3 regions of the Peribacillus sp. FSL P2-0133 genome follow, and region 2 is predicted to be linked to each of the others. Evidence: riboswitches for the same ligand, from Rfam matches in the RefSeq annotation. Region 2 holds a riboswitch; each other region holds the start of a gene.
What was found. A riboswitch is a leader RNA that binds a small molecule or an ion and turns the genes downstream of it on or off. The one in region 2 is predicted to bind lysine.

Region 1 (6,596 bases), 940 kb from region 2:
CATTTAGCGGGGATGTCCAACTCCAAGGTTATCGTTGCTATCAATAAAGACCCGGAAGCTAACATATTCAATGTGGCTGATTATGGAATTGTCGGAGACCTTTTCGAAGTCGTTCCATTACTTACGGAAGAATTCAAAAAACTAAAAGTTAACGCTTAATAGAGATAATACAGATAAGGGGGCAAGACATTTGGCATAAGCCGATACATGTCTTGCCCCTTTATTTGGGCTAAGAGGCAAGGACTCCGGCCTGCATATTTATTCTTATTTTGGACATCCTACCACTGAAGCAAAATATTAGCATCGATTCGAGCAACAATGGTATACTGTCTTTAGTTATTTGAGTAAATTTGAGGAGGAAATATATATGGCTATTGTAAATGCAACTGACCAAACTTTCACAACAGATACTAGCGAAGGTGTTGTTCTTGTAGATTTTTGGGCTCCGTGGTGCGGACCTTGTAAAATGATCGCTCCTGTTCTTCAAGAGCTTGATACTGAAATTGGCGATACAGCAAAAATCGTAAAAGTGGATGTAGATGAAAACCAAGAAACAGCAGGAAAATTCGGTGTGATGAGCATCCCGACATTAATCGTCCTTAAAGACGGTGAAGTGGTTGATAAGGTTGTTGGTTTCCAACCTAAAGAAGCACTTGCTGAACTTATTGCAAAACACGCGTAATAGTAAGATAGCTAAAAAAAGCTTCAAGTCTGCGGACTTGAAGCTTTTTTCGCTATCTTGATATATAATGATTGTAAAAATGGGAGAACAGGAGGCTGAAAGCATGAATCAACAAATAAAGAATAAACTTGCCCTTCTTCCCGATCAACCTGGTTGTTATTTAATGAAAGATCGTCAGGGAACGATCATATATGTAGGCAAAGCGAAGGTGTTGAAAAATCGTGTCCGTTCTTATTTTACGGGATCTCATGATGGAAAAACATTTCGGCTCGTGAATGAGATTGAGGATTTCGAATACATCGTCACCTCTTCCAATATCGAGGCTCTAATTTTAGAGTTGAACTTAATCAAAAAACATGACCCAAAATATAATGTCATGCTAAAGGATGATAAGACGTATCCTTTCATCAAGCTGACTGCGGAACGCCACCCACGTCTAATCATTACGCGAAAAGTAAAAAAAGACAAAGGGAAATATTTCGGTCCTTATCCGAATGCATTTGCTGCTAACGAAACGAAGAAATTGCTCGACCGCATCTATCCCCTAAGAAAATGCAATACTTTACCGGATCGCGTTTGTCTCTACTATCATCTTGGCCAGTGCCTGGCCCCGTGTGTATATGAAGTAGAGGAACAGGAATATAAAAAAATGGTGGATGATATCAACCGGTTCTTGAACGGCGGGCATACTGAAATAAAAAAAGAACTGACTGAAAAAATGCTATTGGCATCAGAAGAGCTCGATTTCGAGAGGGCCAAGGAGTTCCGTGACAAGATTGCCCACATTGATATTACGATGGAGAAGCAAAAAATGATGACGACCGATTTCATCGACAGGGATGTATTTGGCTTTGCCTATGATAAAGGCTGGATGTGCGTTCAGGTATTTTTTGTCCGGCAGGGTAAATTAATAGAAAGGGATGTTTCACTTTTTCCGGTCTACGATGAACCCGAACAGGAACTTCTCACATTCCTAGGTCAGTTTTACGAGATTACGAACCATTTTAAACCAAAGGAAATCTTGCTGCCTGAATCAGTGGATGCCGAAATGGCCGAAGGGCTGCTTGGGGTCAAAACGATTCATCCCAAAAGGGGAGCGAAAAAAGACATGCTTAATTTGGCGAATAAAAATGCCTCCATCGCCCTTCAGGAAAAATTCTCTTTGATTGAGAGGGATGAAGAAAGAACGATCAATGCGGTGGAAAACCTCGGGAACCAACTGGGTATCTACACCCCGCATCGAATTGAAGCTTTCGATAACTCCAATATCCAGGGAAGTGACCCTGTTTCCGCTTTAGTCGTGTTCATTGATGGGAAGCCGGAAAAAAGAGAGTACCGAAAATATAAGATCAAGACGGTCCAGGGACCTGATGATTATGAATCGATGCGTGAAGTGGTCAGAAGAAGGTATTCACGAGTATTGAAAGAAGGGCTGCCGCTTCCGGACTTGATCATCATTGATGGCGGAAAGGGACATGTCGAAGCCGTTCGGGATATTTTGGAAAATGAATTGGGCCTTGATATTCCGCTTTCAGGCCTCATTAAGGATGAAAAGCATAGGACATCGCAATTGATGATCGGAAATCCTCTTGAAATCGTACCTCTTGATTCACGGAGCCAGGAATTTTACCTATTGCAAAGAATTCAGGATGAAGTGCATCGGTTCGCGATTACTTTTCATCGCCAGCTACGCGGGAAAAATGCGGTTCACTCCCAGCTTGATGATATTCCAGGAGTAGGGGAAAAACGAAGGAAGCAATTATTAAGGCATTTTGGATCATTGAAGAAAATCAAAGAGGCAACAGTCGAGGAAATCATGGAAGCTGGTATGCCAAAAGGGGTAGCCGAGGGAATCGTTAGAAAATTACAAGAATAATCTTGCTACCGATGAATCACTATGCTATGATTAAAAGGAATTTTTAACTAGACAACTTAAAAGTGCTGATAGAGGTGCGGAATTCAAGAGTAAAAACCTGGAGAAGTATGAGCTTCCATGAAAGGTTTTGAAAGGGGATGACGCCGAAGGAAGACAAGACTCATACCTTGTTTTCCTGGTCCGACATTTAATAAATGGCGGATTGTCAGGGTTTATACCCTGGAGAGCTATCTCACTGTGTTTACAGTATTAGATATGTGATCACAGCAATGAGATATTTCTCATTGCTTTTTTTATTGCCTAAAAAGTAGAGAGGGTGCATGAGGATGGCATTAATCGTTCAAAAATTCGGCGGAACATCCGTCGGTAGCGTAGAAAAAATCAAAAATGTTGCCAATCGGGTAATCGAGGAAGCGGAGAATGGAAATGAGGTAGTCGTCGTTGTTTCAGCAATGGGAAAAACGACGGACCAATTGGTTTCCATGGCCCGTGATATTTCCGGAACCCCGAGCAAAAGGGAAATGGATATGCTATTGACTACTGGGGAACAGGTAACGATTTCCCTGTTAACGATGGCATTGATTGAAGAAGGACATGAAGCCATTTCGTATACTGGCTGGCAGGCTGGAATGCAAACGGAATCCGTTCATGGGAATGCCCGGATTTTAAACATCGATGCTTCAAGGATTCAAGCTCAGCTTCAAGAGAAGAAAATAGTGGTCGTGGCCGGTTTCCAGGGTAACGATGTAAATGGGGAAATCACTACCTTGGGGCGAGGCGGTTCCGATACGACGGCGGTTGCCATCGCTGCAGCGCTGAATGCGGATAGATGCGATATTTATACGGATGTAACGGGTGTTTTCACAACGGATCCACGCTACATAAAAGGCGCGCGAAAGCTCCAATCCATTTCTTACGATGAAATGCTGGAACTTGCCACCCTGGGGGCGGGCGTCCTTCATCCAAGGGCTGTCGAATATGCAAAAAATTATCAAATTCCGCTTGAAGTCCGTTCAAGCATGGAGAGAGAATCAGGAACGATCATTGAGGAGGAAGCAACTATGGAAGAAAACTTAATTGTACGCGGCATTGCTTTTGAAGACAGTATTACGAGGGTCACAATTTATGGTTTGCCCCAATCACTTGGTGCATTATCCACAATCTTCACGACACTTGCGAAAAACCGGATTAATGTGGACATCATCATTCAAAGCATGACCGCCGAGGATACGACCAATCTATCTTTTTCCACAAAAAGTGAAGATACGGAAGCGGCCTTGATCGTGCTGGAAAATAATAAAGAACGATTGGGATTCGACCGGGTCGAAACGGAGAGCGGGTTGGCCAAAGTGTCCATCGTCGGATCTGGTATGGTATCCAATCCCGGAGTGGCTGCCGAGATGTTTGAAGTGATGGCCAATACAGGCATCCAGGTGAAAATGGTCAGCACATCGGAAATTAAAGTTTCGACTGTCGTCAATGAAAAGGAAATGGTGAAGGCGGTTGAATCTCTTCATGAAGCATTTAAACTTGGTCAGCATGTAAATGTGCTAGCTTAAGTCTCAGGAGTCCAATAAAAAACAGACTTCCGGTAAAAGGGTAAGTCTGTTTTAAGGGCTCATTAGATTGGATCTCTGGGATCCCATTGGATGGTGAATATCACTTTTTTTGCGCGGCGTTTGATTTCTTCCGTTGATTCGCTGAGGAATTTTTTTTGCAGTGAAAACTGCTCGGCAAGGAAACCGGCTTCAAGCTGGAAGTGACAATCAGGGTGTAAATCCAGGCGGCGGCTGATTATTTCACCCGTCAGGGATAATTCCATCTCGTGTTTCGTATATTTCAAGATTTCCAGATTGCCCCATCCAGCGCTTTGGAAAAATTCAATAACTTCCTGATCGCCATTCAATGGGAATTTTCTTGCTAATTGTTTACCTGCCCAATAGAGGATTTGATTAGAATCTTTTCCGAGAATATCGCTCAATAGAACTTCTCTGATTAATTCGTACCCGAAAGCTGGAACTTTGAATTCTTCAGTTTGAATTTCTTCAGTATGAATCTCTTCTTCTATCGCAGCAGCAATATTTTTTTTCATAATTTATCGCCTCTTTCTGTAAATCTATTATAAACGTATTTCTTTTGCAAATTATACTGTTTTTTATTTATTTAAATAACAATTGGAAAAAAATGAGAAATTATTCCGAGATATTAATAGATTAATTAATAATTTCTCCAAAATATATACTTGACAGATAAAAAATAGACAATTTAATCCAAAAAAATCTATTCTGAAAAAGAGATTTCTTGTATCCGTTTTCTTGACGCACATAGAAGTCAGGAGTAAAATGGACATGTCACATAATTGTAAAGGGAGTATAGAGGAGTTTTCTGACTCTATACTATATTTTCACGCGGAGATAAAAGGTAGCCACCAGATTATCTTTGCATGATTTTTCACAAATTAAGGGGGGGCACTTAGTGGCAAAAAATCGTGAGTTTGGGAATCGCAGGCTTCATTCACTACTTGGAGTTATTCCGATCGGGCTGTTCTTGTTGGAACATTTAGTTACCAACTATATGGCAACAAAGGGACCGGAATCATTTAATTCAGCAGCACATTTCTTAGAAAGCATACCGTTTCGTTATTTCTTGGAAATCTTCATCATTTTCTTACCTTTGATTTATCATGCAGTTTACGGGATTTATATCGCGTTTACGGCTAAAAACAATTTGGGTAGATTTGGATTTTTCCGGAATTGGATGTTCTTTTTACAACGTCTAAGCGGAATCATTACGTTGATTTTCCTTGTTTGGCATGTTTGGTCAACTAGAATTCAAGCAGCATTAGGTGCAGAGGTTGACTTTGACATGATGGCAGAGATTTTCTCTAATCCATTTATGATTGCATTTTATTTAGTTGGGGTCATTTCGACAATTTTCCACTTCTCTAATGGATTATGGTCATTTGCAGTGAGCTGGGGTCTGACAGTATCACCAAAATCGCAAAAAATCATGACTTACGTTACTTTGATCGTTTTCGTTCTTCTTTCTTATGTAGGGGTTAGCGCAATTTTCGCTTTCGTATAAGAAGATAGAGTTCATTTATAAGTATTAGGAAAAACATAGCTTGGCTAATGGAAATAAGGGAGTGACAGAATTGGGTAAAGGTAAAATAGTTATCGTTGGTGGAGGTCTAGCTGGATTAATGGCTACGATCAAAGCAGCAGAGCTGGGACAACAGGTTGATTTATTTTCTTTAGTGCCTGTTAAACGCTCTCACTCAGTTTGTGCCCAAGGCGGAATCAACGGGGCAGTAAATACAAAAGGTGAAGGGGATTCTCCATACATCCACTTCGACGATACAGTTTATGGCGGAGATTTCTTGGCTAACCAACCGCCGGTTAAAGCGATGTGCGAAGCAGCACCATCGATCATCCACATGTTTGACCGTATGGGTGTAATGTTCAACCGTACTCCGGAAGGTCTTCTTGATTTCCGTCGTTTCGGTGGTACTCAACATAGCCGTACAGCATTCGCTGGTGCAACAACTGGTCAGCAATTACTTTACGCATTGGACGAGCAGGTTCGCCGTTATGAAGTTGAAGGCCTTGTAACGAAATATGAAGGCTGGGAATTCCTTGGAGCTGTTATCGATGATGAGCAAACAGCACGCGGTATCGTAGCTCAAAACCTGACTTCAATGGAAATCAAATCATTCCCTGGCGACGCAGTCATCATGGCAAGCGGCGGCCCTGGAATCATTTTCGGTAAATCAACTAACTCAATGATCAATACAGGATCAGCAGCTTCCATCGTTTATCAACAAGGTGTAAATTATGCAAATGGTGAGTTCATTCAAATTCACCCGACAGCAATCCCTGGAGATGACAAACTTCGTCTGATGAGTGAATCCGCTCGTGGTGAAGGTGGACGTATCTGGACATATAAAGACGGAAAACCTTGGTATTTCCTTGAAGAAAAATACCCTGCTTATGGTAATCTTGTACCTCGTGATATCGCGACTCGTGAAATCTTCGACGT
Region 2 (6,596 bases):
CAGCCCTTATCATTTGGAGCATTTTCGGTAAAAGTCTATTCATTATCGGTCTGGTACTGGCTATTGTATTAATTATTATGACTTTTACAAAAACCGTTCACCCTCCCGCAGCGGCTAGTGCCCTTGTTTTGATCAATTCTCAAGTTGGTTGGGGATTCCTGATTCCGATTGTAATAGGTACCTTATTATTAGTTTTTATATCGATGATTTATAATAATTTATTTCAAACAAGACAGTATCCAAAACACTGGTTATGAAAAACCTATTTCATATACTTATATATATGACTGTTTTATAGCTCCCCGCTTATTGTACTGCTACTTTACTTCAATTAAAATTTTCAGGAGAACGGCCAACACTTGTGATCCGTCATTCCGACCAAAAGGGGGTTATTGCCGAATTATCGGATATTCTTTATCAAAAAGGGTTCAATATAGCCCGAATGGCCAATGAACGTTCCAAAATCAATGGTGAAGCAATAACGGTTTGTGAAATCGACAATATAATTGAAGAAACTCTCTTATCTTTATTAAAAAGAGAGATTCCGATTATTGACGAAATTGTCTTAGTTCAAACTAAGTAGTTTCCTAAAAACTATCCATTAATCTCGCGACCGTATTTTCGCTGATGCAAAAAGCATGGTATGCGATTAAATTCAAAAAGGCATTCGGAATTAATTCGTTCCGAATGCTTTTTGTATATAATCTTAAGGATGGTTGTTTATTTTATATGCTGGTTTATCCATTATGTTCATCAGTTGTGTTATTAGCCTGGGTGAAAGTATGATTGTCAGCGGGCTGGAGTTGTTACAGCTAGCTTTTAGGGAATCGGCTAGATGTTGAATTTTCAGAAAGCAAGATTTCCAATATGCTTGATATTGAGAAAATACGATTCACGATTCTCCTGAACGAACGAAATTCGCTATGAATAATTTTCTATACACCGTGGGGATTTCATATTTGCCACTCCATGAAAAGGCAGTCGAGACTGCAAAGGCAATAGGAACAGTTGAAGTCAAACGGGACAAGAAAAAAAGCAGTTTTCTAAATGCTTACGAAAGTATTTAAAAAGAAGTCGATAAAGGAAGGCTTGGTTTTAAACGAAAAAAGTGCCAATTTTGACATCTTACATATTTTATCCGGAAAGTTTTTGAACAAACGAGCCTGTATCCACCTTGGATCAGGCTTTAATGTATATATAGAAAATTAATCACGAGAGATATTACGTTTATAGACTTTGAAAAAAATCATGCTTGAATCTGCGATTGTCTAGAATTCTTTTTAAAAATCACTTTCGCTTTAAAATGTGAGAACAAATAACAGCCTATAATCACAATACCACTACCAATTCCTTGTACCCACGTCATTTTTTCACCTAATAATAGAAAGGCTAAAATTGCAGTGAAAATAGGATTAAAATTCAAGAAAATACCTGATGTTGTTGTACCTAATTTTTGTACACCAATGTTCCAAAGTACCATACATGCTACTGTTGAGATAACGCCTGTATATAAAATAGATTGGATGAAAGAAGTATTTATATTAGACACTGTAAAATTAGAAAAATTAAACGGAAGAAGGACTATAAGTCCAAATATACCAGAATATAATGTAGACATCATGGGTGTAGTTGTTATCATGGCCCATTTGCTACAAACGGAATATATTCCCCAAACGCATACAGCAGCCATCATATATAAATCACCTGTATTAAATCGCAATGAAAGAAATAGATCAATATTTCCTTTTGAAAGTACAAGTATTACGCCAATAAGCGAAAAAAACATAGAAAACATTTGTAGAATATTAATTCTTTCTTTTAAAAGGAAAAATGAAAAAACAGCAATTGAAATCATGTTTAATGTTGATATTAATCCAACATTAGTGGCGGATGTTTTCTCTAATGCTGCAAATTGTAAAAGATTAAATAGAACCACACCAGTAATTCCCATCAAAAATAAAGGAAGGATTGCAGTTCGAGGGGGAAATATCTTTCTTTCTTTCCACCATACAATTGGCAAAAGACAACTAATAGCAATGATCCACCTTAAACTCGTCAAAGTCATCGGAGAAGCATGACCGACAAGCGATTTTCCTACGACAAAGTTCCCGCCCCATAATAAACTTGTTAAAAGTAATAACGAAAAATAATAATACTGCATATCTTTTTGCTCCTTTTCAGCTTTCACAGTTTAAGTGAAAAAAGATCGAAGCCATTGTGCACAATGACATTTCAATTTTCATAATTAATTACTGCTAATTTTAACATTATAGTTCGTTACTTTATATATTATTTTGTATAATAGAAGAAACTTAAAATAATAATAAAAAATATTACTGATATACAGAATTAAATTAAGTTTTGCTATTGGGATGATACTGTTTTTGGAACAATTGTAAAAGGAGTGACTATAAGTGGAATCTATCGTAAGCAAGGTTCTAGATAATGTTGATATTCAAATTTTAGATTTACTACAAAAGGATGCACAATTAAGCAATACTGAGCTTGCAAAGCGTGTCAAGTTATCTCCACCAGCTATACATTCAAGGATAAAACGTTTGGAAAATGAAGGATTTATTAATGGACAAGTAGCAATTTTAAACCAGGAGAAGCTAGGTTTTGATTTATTATGTTTTATTTTTATGAGTACGAATATACATCAAGCTGAAAAACTGGAAGTTTTGGAGAAGGCATTAGCTTCTATGTCAGAAGTATTAGAGTGCCATTGTTTAACAGGTGAGTATGATTATCTTTTAAAAGTGGCTAACAAAGATCGGAAGGAATTAGAAATATTTATTAGAAAGCTAAATAAACTAGGCATAACAAGAATTCAAACTAGCCTAGCTCTCAGAGAAATTAAATATTCAACAGTTTTACCCATATAGAAAAAAAGTCCCGTTCGTAAAAGTACACTTTTACGAACGTTTTTTGATAGAACAAGAGAGAGAAAAGTAGAAGAAGGAATAAAAAAATGAAGTCCTTAAATTTGGAAACATACAAATCTGCAGCATGGATCAAAATGAAGGACCGCAACTTCAGGCCATGAGAAAAAAGGGGTTGGATAAAAAAACTTGTCAAAAAAAATAGCCTTTGCTAAAAAAGAACATAGGCTATTTATTCATTATCAAGTTATTTGAGTAGATATAAATCCATTTTTAATTTGAACTATAATGTTCGCTCAAAATTTTGAACGTCTTTTGATTTTGTTAAGGAGGATTATAGATTGGATAATAAGGAACGACTCTGTCTTTCAATAATTACATATCAACATCACTAGAAATACTAAGCTTATGATCAATCCCCGATTAAATCATTGCTATAGAAAATTTGAAAAATTTAAAATTCCTACTTGATGCACCATATATTTTTCTTGAAAATGTAAATTCTCCTTTTGCCCTTAATCTTATAAAATCATTATATGCTCAACTAGTTTAAGCACTGAGCCGTGCATCGATTAAAAAGCAGTACACTTCTTTCGGAGTTGCACTGCTTTTTTTAATTTCTCCCGTTTATTATGATTTTTAATCAGAAAATCGGTATTGAAGACTCGCTTAATGAAACATAAAGTTTAATTACTTAACAAAATTGCTTCTGCGTTACTCGGTTGAAGAGCTATTTGTAGTGCACTTTTTTCTTCATAGTTTAAAGGGACCAATGGTAAGCGGACACCTCCAACATTTAACCCCCGCATATTTAATGCTGATTTTACCGGCGCTGGGCTTGGTGCAGCAAATAATGCCTTCATAATTGGAAGAAGGTTACGATGTGCAGTGGCAGCACCATGGACATCACCATTTTTAAAGCTATTGATCATTTCTTGCATTTCATTACCAATTATGTGTGAAGCAACCGAAACAATGCCTGTTCCACCGATGGCTAAAACCGGTAGTGTTAACCCATCATCGCCGCTGTACAATGTAAAATCGCTAGTTGTCTTGCTTATGATTTGTGCCATGGCATCTAAGTCACCACTTGCCTCTTTTACTGCCACAATATTGTTGATTTTTGAGAGGCTAACAATCGTCTCCACTGACATGTTCACAACACTTCGTCCTGGGATATTATAAAGCATTACCGGCAATGATGTTGAATGGGCAATAGCACTAAAGTGCTGAAATAATCCTTCTTGAGACGGCTTGTTATAATATGGGGTAACGAGCATGATTCCGTCGACTCCTGCTGCCTCTGCTTGTTTTGTTAAGCTGATAGAAGCCTTCGTGTTATTTGAGCCAGTTCCAGCTATGACTGGAACTCTTCCATCAACAAATTCTACAACAATTTTGAATAAATCGACTTTCTCTTCTTCAGTTAATGTAGGAGACTCTCCAGTTGTACCAGCTATTACTAATCCATCAGAACCATTAGCAATTAAATAATCTACTAAAGTTCTCGTAGCATTAAAATCAACCTCATCATTATGATTAAACGGGGTAACCATTGCGGTTAAAACTTGGCCAAAATTCATAACTTCACACCCTTTTGTATAATTTTTTAAAAAATTCAGAGGTGGTTTGGGCCATTCAGGAGTAAACGCAAAAAAGCAACAACGAGGATTCGCTGCTGCAGTAGAAACAATATTTATCAAAAAAATGTTTCCGCGCATAAGATAGCCCTCCATATAGTTTCCTATATGACAGTCCTGCATTTATTCAATAGCAGAACCAGCTTCAAGAACATGAGATTCTTTCCGCTTCGGCAAATTCCCCTTTCCACAATAGTCATAGGATCTCATTCTCCTCAAAATGTGTACTAATGGTCTTTGCTCCTCTATCCTCACTTCAAAAAGTATGAAGTAAGAAAATATTTAATTGACTGTAATATAACAAGGAATCCTTATTATTGCAAGGCCAATTTAAAATATTTTTTTAGAATACATGGATAATCAATGAAAATGGATACGGTATAGGGGCTGGATTTTTCTTTTTTAGTATTATGTAATCTCAACATTAATAGTTTTATAAAACAAACTGTATGAAAAGTTTCACTCTTTTATAGTCAGTTTTACAATTGATATATCTTATAGATAATTAGTATTTATCTTATGAATCCTTAGAATAATGATCAAGGTGGGGAGGACAACATGATAAATATAAAACTAACAAAGGAAAGAAAAGATATGAAAATCCGTGACGTTTGGGAAGCAAGAAAACGGATCGCTTCAATTTAAGGAGGACTCCATTGATTCAATTATACTATCATAATAAATTGAAAAGGGATGGCCATTAATGACATCAAGCTAATGTTAACAACCTATCCAAAGATAAAATTATCTTTCGTCCAATAAAAACTGATCAGAAGCAATTGCTTGCACGAGGGAAAAAAACCGGAGGAGTTCGACAGCATTGTAGCTGGCAATTTTACCAGCGAGTATGTTGCTGAAAATGGAAATAAATCCGTAGCCAACAAGATTAAACTTATTGAACTACTTGGTGCTTCCATTCCATTCAGGATTGGAACGAGTACGTATAAACAGCATACGTCGTTCCAAATCCATGAGCTGGAATGATAAAATCCATTAAGATCCGTGGGATTGTTAACAAAGAAAATTGATCAGGCATTGAACTGCGAAATGGACTGTACTAATTAGGAAAACTGAGGAAAGTTGCCCAAAACGCAATTCCACCGAGAAAAGTCGTTAACAGGAAGTTTGCATTAATAACGACCAGTGTTCGCAGAAATAATGAGAGCCCCGCTTGAAGAATAAATACCTGCTTTGGCCAAAGCATTATACGGATCTAAATTCCATAATTGTGCAGTATAACAGGATGTCTGGCCTTTCATTATCCATCCGTTACCACCGGAACTAGCACAACTTGTAAATGCTCTCTTGGTCTTGCCATTAAAACTGTCAACCCAAACATTTGCATAATAATCGTAAGGAGCAGCCGAATAAAACTTTAAGTAACCCCACGCCGTATGACAATACGCACTTCCTTTTAGCTGCACATATCCAATTTTCACACCGTTTTTATAAATATATTCCGTTTCATAAGTGATTGGGCTTTTAGAAGCACAACCTGTCGAATAAGGGTTTGTATTATCGTAGGACAAGGCAAATGCTTTATTCATCGGTCCAATCGCAAAAAACAGTCCAAAGACAAGCGTTATTACCATCACAATATTTAATAATTTTTTTATAATAACCTCTCTCCTTTCCTTCTTCTCGACTTTACCATATGAAAATTGGTATTTCTATGTACTTTGGAATCATTTACCATATATATAAATATTACTATAACCCGGATAACTACGTAGTTAAGGGATAGTTCCCCATTCACATCAAGCAATGGCAATTCATTACTACAAGCGAAAAATTATCTTAAGTTTTCCTCCAGAATCAATTTAAGTGAACGGAGGATTATTGGCCATAGGTATTTTTTGATTTATTAATATTTAAATTACACTGAACTAATATTTTATTAATAATGTAAAGTTACTATTTAAATTGGTAAACCACATAAAAATTTAAAAATGAGGAGGATATTTGTCTTTTTGCAAAATACTTACATAATTAAAGCGGCTAAACGATAAATAGGAGGAATTGATTTTGAAAGTGAAAAATAAATTTGCTGCAATGTTGACAGTTGTAACTGTAG
Region 3 (6,596 bases), 2.1 Mb from region 2:
TTTATCAAGTTCCTCCAATTGCAGGACGTACTCTTCATAATTTTCACGAAACTCTGCTTCATGGTCCGGATCATTGGCAATCAATTCTTTCTTAACTGCCTCCGCCGCAACGATCCAAAGCTTTACATCGAACCATACGTGGGGATCATGTTCCGTTGCACTCACTTTGCGAAGTTGGTTCTCCTTGAAGTCCTCCGTTACGGCAATCGTCGGTTTATCCTTGCTCATCATTTCAAATATATCCGTCATTTTCCCTTCAAGGTGCACACCGTTATAAAAAATCATATCAGCCGAATCCAGTTTCTTAACATCACCCTGCGTCGCTTTATATAGATGGGGGTCGACTCCCGGACCCATTAAACTGGTGACCTCGACATGTTTACCGCCGATATTCTCAACCAAATCTCCAATCATTCCCGTTGTTGCAACGACATTCAACTTACCATTGCCTTTATCACTTTCGACCGTATCATTGCCGCACCCCGTTAAAATCAGCAATGCAGCAAGCACGCTCCCAATAGATTTCAGAAAACCCATCCATATTCCCTCCCTTTTTCATCTTTCTAAAATAGTTTGCCATACGCAAAATTAAGTGTAAATTTTTTACATTGTCGTAAAGGCTAAAAAGTTTCCCGCGCACAACTTATTTTATACTATACACAAATATACAAAAAAAGTGAAACTATTTTTTCAAACATTTCAAAAAAGGACAATGACTTTTACACACAGCAAAAAACTGTCAGGAAGCTCCACTAGGGAGCTTCCTGACAGTCAGTCATTCCGTACATGAAACTAACGCTGAAGTTATATTATATTGTGGGGTCTTAATGGTGAATATAAACTATGGGGGCTATTTCGGGACGGTGTGAAATTCACGAGTAAATGCGCGGATTTTACGAGTAAAGTGCCAAAATTCACGAGTAAATGTGTGAATTTCACGAGTAAAGTGCCAAAATTCACGAGTAAACGCGGATTTCACGCATTCCATGTGCATTGCCACTCATTTTTTCAAGGAAATTGCCAAGTAAGCAAATCCCAATTCGATTCCGCAAAGCACAAAAAGGGTGATTAAAGTTTGGAACATCATGATCTCCTCCTCCTCTAAGACTTAAAACAATCTTAAAGGATGAAACCCATACCAGAACAAGACCTTATTTGAAGAAATCTTCAGCAGCCCCGCACTGTTCTCTTGCCCTGAAATGGGTTTCATACTGTACAATATAAAAAAAGAAAAAACGGTGATACCATGACAAATATTAAAGAAATAGCTCAATGTGCCGGTGTATCTGTCTCAACAGTGTCCCGTGTATTGAATGATCATCCATATGTAAGCCCCGATAAAAGAAAGAGCGTCTTAGAAGCCATCGATCGTTTGAATTATACGAGAAACATAAATGCCATTCATCTTTCTAAAGGTAAAACAAATCTTATCGGCATAATCATCCCCTTCAACAATCACCCATATTACGGGGCAATCGTTAACGGAATCACTAAACAGGCAAATGCAATTGGCTGTCATATCGTCATCTTTCAAACAAACTATGACAGAGAGAAAGAAATCGAGGCTTTTAATATGCTGCAAATGAAGCAGCTCGATGGCATTATCGTTTGTTCAAGGATTTCGGAAATGAAAATCCTTTTGGATTATCAAAAATACGGACCGATTATTTTATGTGAGGATACAGCCCAGGCTGAATTCTCATCCATCAGCATTGATCATTATGCAGCTTTCTCCTGTGCCCTTGAGTACGTGATTGCTAAAGGATATAAGAAAATCGGATACAGCCTCGGCCGTAAAAAGAGCAGAAATAGTTCCCATCGTACAAAGGCCTTTAACGATATCATGAGTAAACATCAACTGATAAACAATAAAGAATGGCTGTTTGAAGGCAGTTATCACATCAAAGACGGTGAACAATTGTTTCAGGAATGGAATTCGATGATAGATAAACCTGAAGCCATCATCATCACGAATGATGACACGGCGGCAGGCTTCATTCTTACCGCTAAGAAATCGGGTATAAGGGTCCCGGAAGATGTGGCCATTCTCGGTTTCAATAATGATAGCCTGAGTGAAATGCTCGACATCACGACCATTTCCTTACCGCTGGAATGGATTGGGAAAATGGCAGTGGACCTATTTGAGAATCCTGAAGTGGTCAAACATGTAAAACTGGACTACGCCCTTATAAAAAGGAGGACCGTTTAGTTATCACATTGCTTTATTTTGGTATATCGTCAATTAAAATCTTCCTTGCCCATCATTCATTAACTAGGAAAAAATAACCACATAAAATAATCATTGCGATATTCATGAGATTATTTTATAATTTTGATATAGTAAAGTTTACTCAATTACTAGCAATCTATTGCGATTGAATGAATTTCATGAGCACTATCGTCCGACGTCACTTACAAGCTGACGCAACGATTTTAGAAAATTGAATACTTCCTCATTTACCGATGAGTTAGAGGCTGCAGCTTATAAAAGTAAAACGGACGAGATTCTGGAAAATTCAAGACTCCGTTTGAAAGGATAAGTTGCCGAAGTTAGGGTATATTCCATGTATATTCTCGCTGGCGGTGTTACCGAACAGGAACACCACTGTCACGTTTTTTCAAAAAAGCGTGGGGAGCTATCTTCGGAAGGATAAACGGGTTTATTATAAACAGCCGTCGATCTTTTTCGACTGCTGTTTTTTTATTTTTCGTTCCCTTCCAATAAAAAGGAGTGTAACATCAATTGTCAAATTCACAATCACCATCAAGCCCTACTGAACTGAAAAGGAGCCTGAAAGCGCGTCATTTAATGATGATTTCATTAGGTGGAACGATTGGAACAGGTTTATTTTTAGCAAGTGGCGGGGCCATTCATTCAGCCGGTCCCGGCGGTGCTTTGGTGGCATACGCGGTCATCGGCATCATGGTTTATTACTTAATGACAAGTCTTGCAGAAATGGCAGCGTTCATGCCAGTGGCCGGTTCGTTCCGTGTCTATGCATCCAAATTCGTCGATCCGTCTTTCGGTTTTGCGATTGGTTGGAACTACTGGTATAACTGGGCAATCACCATTGCCGCTGAATTGGCTGCCGTTGTCTTAATTATGAAGTTCTGGTTCCCGGATAGCCCTTCATTTATCTGGAGTGCCATTGCGTTAATCACTATGTTTCTTATCAATTACATGTCAGTTAAAGGTTTCGGGGAAACAGAGTTCTGGTTTGCCATGATCAAAGTCGTGACAGTCATCATTTTCTTGATCACGGGTGTTCTGATCATTCTCGGAATCATGGGTGGGAAAGACCCAATTGGTTTTTCCAATTTCACAATGGGCGAAGGTCCCTTTAACGGAGGGTTCTTCACGATCCTGGGCGTATTCATGGCTGCCGGCTTTTCATTCCAAGGAACGGAATTGCTTGGAGTGACTGCTGGTGAAAGTGAGGATCCAGAAAAAAATATCCCAAAAGCGATCAGATCCGTTTTCTGGCGCATCATCTTATTCTATATCCTTGCCATTTTTGTAATTGGAATGATCATTCCGTTTACCGATTCACGTTTATTGAGTGAAGATGTTGCCGTAAGTCCATTCACGCTTGTATTTGAACGGGCCGGCCTTGCATTTGCTGCATCCATCATGAACGCGATCATTCTATCATCCGTACTCTCTGCCGGTAACTCTGGCATGTACGCTTCAACCCGTATGCTATGGGACTTGGCACGTGATGGGAAAGCACCGAAATTCCTAGGCAAGTTAGATAAAAGAGGGGTACCCGTGAATGCACTTATCGTGACTTCTTTAGTAGGCTGCGTTGCATTCTTAGCTTCATTTTTCGGTGATGGCGTCGTTTATATCTGGTTATTGAACGCTTCAGGCATGGCGGGATTCGTCACCTGGGTCGGGATTGCGATTGCCCATTATCGGTTCCGCAAAGCTTACGTAGCTCAAGGCCTTGATATGAATGATTTACCATTCCGGGCAAAAGGCTTCCCATTCGGGCCTATATTCGCACTTGTCCTTTGTATTATCATTATCATCGGACAAGGCTATCAAGCTTTCAGCAGCGATGGGATCGACTGGAATTCAATGTTTGTTTCCTACATTGGCTTAATTTTATTTTTCGTCCTTTGGTTCGGCTATAAAATCAAGCATAAAACGAAAATCATTCCCCTAGAGGAATGTGACCTTAAATCAAAATAATACACAAAGGACCTGTTCTAAGGAGAACAGGTCCTTTTTTCATTTCAAATGATAAACACGGCATTCATATGGACGCAGAGGTTTGCTGGAGATTCCTTCTTCCTCCTGCCCATAATTGCCGATCAGCCTTGTGGCTGAATATGCATGCAGTTCTTCAGGCAAAGTATAGGAGGCCTGCTCTTCTCTAAAGTTGCATAGAACCAAAAGCCTTTCATCTTCAAACGATCTCGTGTAGGCAAATATTCGTTCATCATCCGGCCATAGCAGTTCAAAACGGCCATAAACGACGACTTCATGTTTCTTGCGTAATTGGATAAGCTTTTTATAAAAATGAAAAATGGAATTCGGATCATTATAGGCTTTTTCTGCATTAATCACGGGGAAATTGGGATTAACCTTAATCCAAGGCGTCCCTTTCGTGAATCCCGCGTTCCGGGAGTCATTCCACTGAATCGGTGTCCTCGCATTATCCCTGCTGCGGGCGTGGATGGCTGACATCATCCGCTCTTTTGACCAGCCATGTGAATTGACGAGTTCGTCATATGAATTCAATGTTTCGATATCCCGGTAATCATCGATGCTTTCAAATGCAACATTGGTCATGCCCAGCTCTTCCCCTTGATATATATAAGGTGTCCCTTGAAGCATATGAAGACAAGCTGCAAGCATCTTTGCGCTTTCAATACGATACTTTCCATCATTACCAAACCTTGAGACAATCCGGGGCTGATCATGATTGTTCCAGTATAAACTGTTCCAGCCATCCCCCTCCAAACCAGTCTGCCACTTGGAAAGAATTCGCTTTAAATCGGTAAGCTTCCACTTATCATTACTCCATTTCCCTGCTGGTCCGCTCCCCAAATCCATATGTTCGAATTGAAAGACCATATGTAGCTCACCACGATCTTTACCTGTGAACAATTGCGCCTCCTCCGGTGTGACGCCTGGCATCTCCCCAACCGTAATCACGTCATGTCCAGAAAGTGTCCGTTGATTGATTTCCTGCAAAAACTCATGTATGCGCGGGCCATTCAGGAAAAAGGGGCTTCCATCGCCATGCTGTTTCTCATGATGAACGGCTCCATCTGAATAGCTTTGATCTTTCGAAAGGAAGTTGATGACATCCATCCGGAAGCCATCGACACCCTTATCCAGCCACCAAGTCATGATGCTGTAGATCTCTTCACGGAGCTTAGGGTTCTCCCAGTTTAAATCCGGTTGTTTCCTGCTGAATAAATGTAAATAATATTCATCGGTTCCCTCATCATATTCCCATGCTGAACCTTTAAAAATGGACTCCCAATTATTCGGTTCTTTTCCATTCCTGCCAGGTTTCCAAATATAATAATCACGTTTCGGATTATCTTTTGAAGATCGTGATTCCTTGAACCAAGGGTGTTCATCTGAAGAATGGTTGACCACCAGGTCCATCATGACCTTCATTCCACGTTCATGAACCGCCTTCAACAACCTATCGAAATCGGACATGGTCCCGAATTCAGTCATGATTGATTTATAATCACTGATATCGTACCCATTGTCATCATTGGGAGATTGATAAACAGGGGATAGCCATATCACGTTCACACCCAGCTCTTGTAAATAATCGAGTTTCATCAAGATCCCGTTTATATCCCCTATCCCATCTCCATCACTATCCATAAAACTCCTTGGATACACTTGATACACAACTGCCTCTTTCCACCATGCTTTGTCCATGTCTTTCCCCCTCTTTAGCCGCATTGATATAATCATTACACCAATACCCCTATTATAAAAGGGGAAACTTCAGAATATTCTACTTTTATTCAGCTATTCCCGTTTGAATCATTTCAATATCAAGATCCACCTCGATTGGAATATAGGGATATGCCTTCTCCCAATGCCTCTGATCGAAATTTCTTGTTTTACTTTTAGCGTAATCACCGATTGCAATCGGATCGATATTGTTCTCCTGAAACATGGTCACCATCTCATTTAATTTTTCCCCAATGACATGCTCGGCCCTGGCCTCTATTTTATTCAGGTCGACCGCTTTGCCCAAGTCATAGCCTTGGACCTCCAGCAGACTCGCTTTTAATTTCACTTCAATCCTGACCTTGGGGTCTTGGTTTGCATCCGAAATATGATAATGGACACGTGACTCCACGTTATTAATATCTGTAAAGTCATTTTCCTTCCATTTAATTTCATAACTCCCCATCTTAAAGTTTTCAGTAAGGACTTTAAATAAAAATCCGTCCTCATAAGGAATATATTTACCAATATAACGATCCTTTTTAAACAAGGCGATCCCTTTTACCCGTATTTGATCCCCTGCCGTTTCCAATAAGGGCAAGACCGGGTCGATACCTTTACCATGACACGCATATAAATACCTGTGAAGATCCACATCAGGCAA

Region 1: linked by a shared signal. The riboswitch ahead of MKY17_RS20155 (aspartate kinase) and the one ahead of dapA (4-hydroxy-tetrahydrodipicolinate synthase) in region 2 are both predicted to bind lysine.
Region 3: linked by a shared signal. The riboswitch ahead of MKY17_RS26140 (amino acid permease) and the one ahead of dapA (4-hydroxy-tetrahydrodipicolinate synthase) in region 2 are both predicted to bind lysine.

Annotation. Positions count from the first base shown of each region.
Region 1 is NZ_CP150254.1:4,186,778-4,193,373, reverse strand. It holds gene MKY17_RS20170 (electron transfer flavoprotein subunit alpha/FixB family protein) at 1-159, shown strand, start outside; gene trxA (thioredoxin) at 368-682, shown strand; gene uvrC (excinuclease ABC subunit UvrC) at 786-2,558, shown strand; lysine riboswitch at 2,620-2,796, shown strand; gene MKY17_RS20155 (aspartate kinase) at 2,885-4,117, shown strand; gene MKY17_RS20150 (YslB family protein) at 4,180-4,650, opposite strand; gene MKY17_RS20145 (succinate dehydrogenase cytochrome b558 subunit) at 5,034-5,642, shown strand; gene sdhA (succinate dehydrogenase flavoprotein subunit) at 5,713-6,596, shown strand, end outside.
Region 2 is NZ_CP150254.1:3,242,830-3,249,425, reverse strand. It holds gene MKY17_RS15460 (HPP family protein) at 1-257, shown strand, start outside; gene MKY17_RS15455 (ACT domain-containing protein) at 362-583, shown strand; partial or broken gene MKY17_RS15450 (DNA alkylation repair protein) at 778-1,067, shown strand; gene MKY17_RS15445 (DMT family transporter) at 1,247-2,161, opposite strand; gene MKY17_RS15440 (Lrp/AsnC family transcriptional regulator) at 2,415-2,885, shown strand; gene dapA (4-hydroxy-tetrahydrodipicolinate synthase) at 3,569-4,465, opposite strand; lysine riboswitch at 4,600-4,778, opposite strand; gene MKY17_RS15430 (hypothetical protein) at 5,306-5,506, shown strand; gene MKY17_RS15425 (DUF2690 domain-containing protein) at 5,653-6,069, opposite strand; gene MKY17_RS15420 (metallophosphoesterase) at 6,554-6,596, shown strand, end outside.
Region 3 is NZ_CP150254.1:5,387,992-5,394,587, forward strand. It holds gene MKY17_RS26130 (zinc ABC transporter substrate-binding protein) at 1-537, opposite strand, end outside; gene MKY17_RS26135 (LacI family DNA-binding transcriptional regulator) at 1,247-2,209, shown strand; lysine riboswitch at 2,462-2,647, shown strand; gene MKY17_RS26140 (amino acid permease) at 2,744-4,195, shown strand; gene MKY17_RS26145 (alpha-glucosidase) at 4,235-5,914, opposite strand; gene MKY17_RS26150 (Ger(x)C family spore germination protein) at 6,000-6,596, opposite strand, start outside.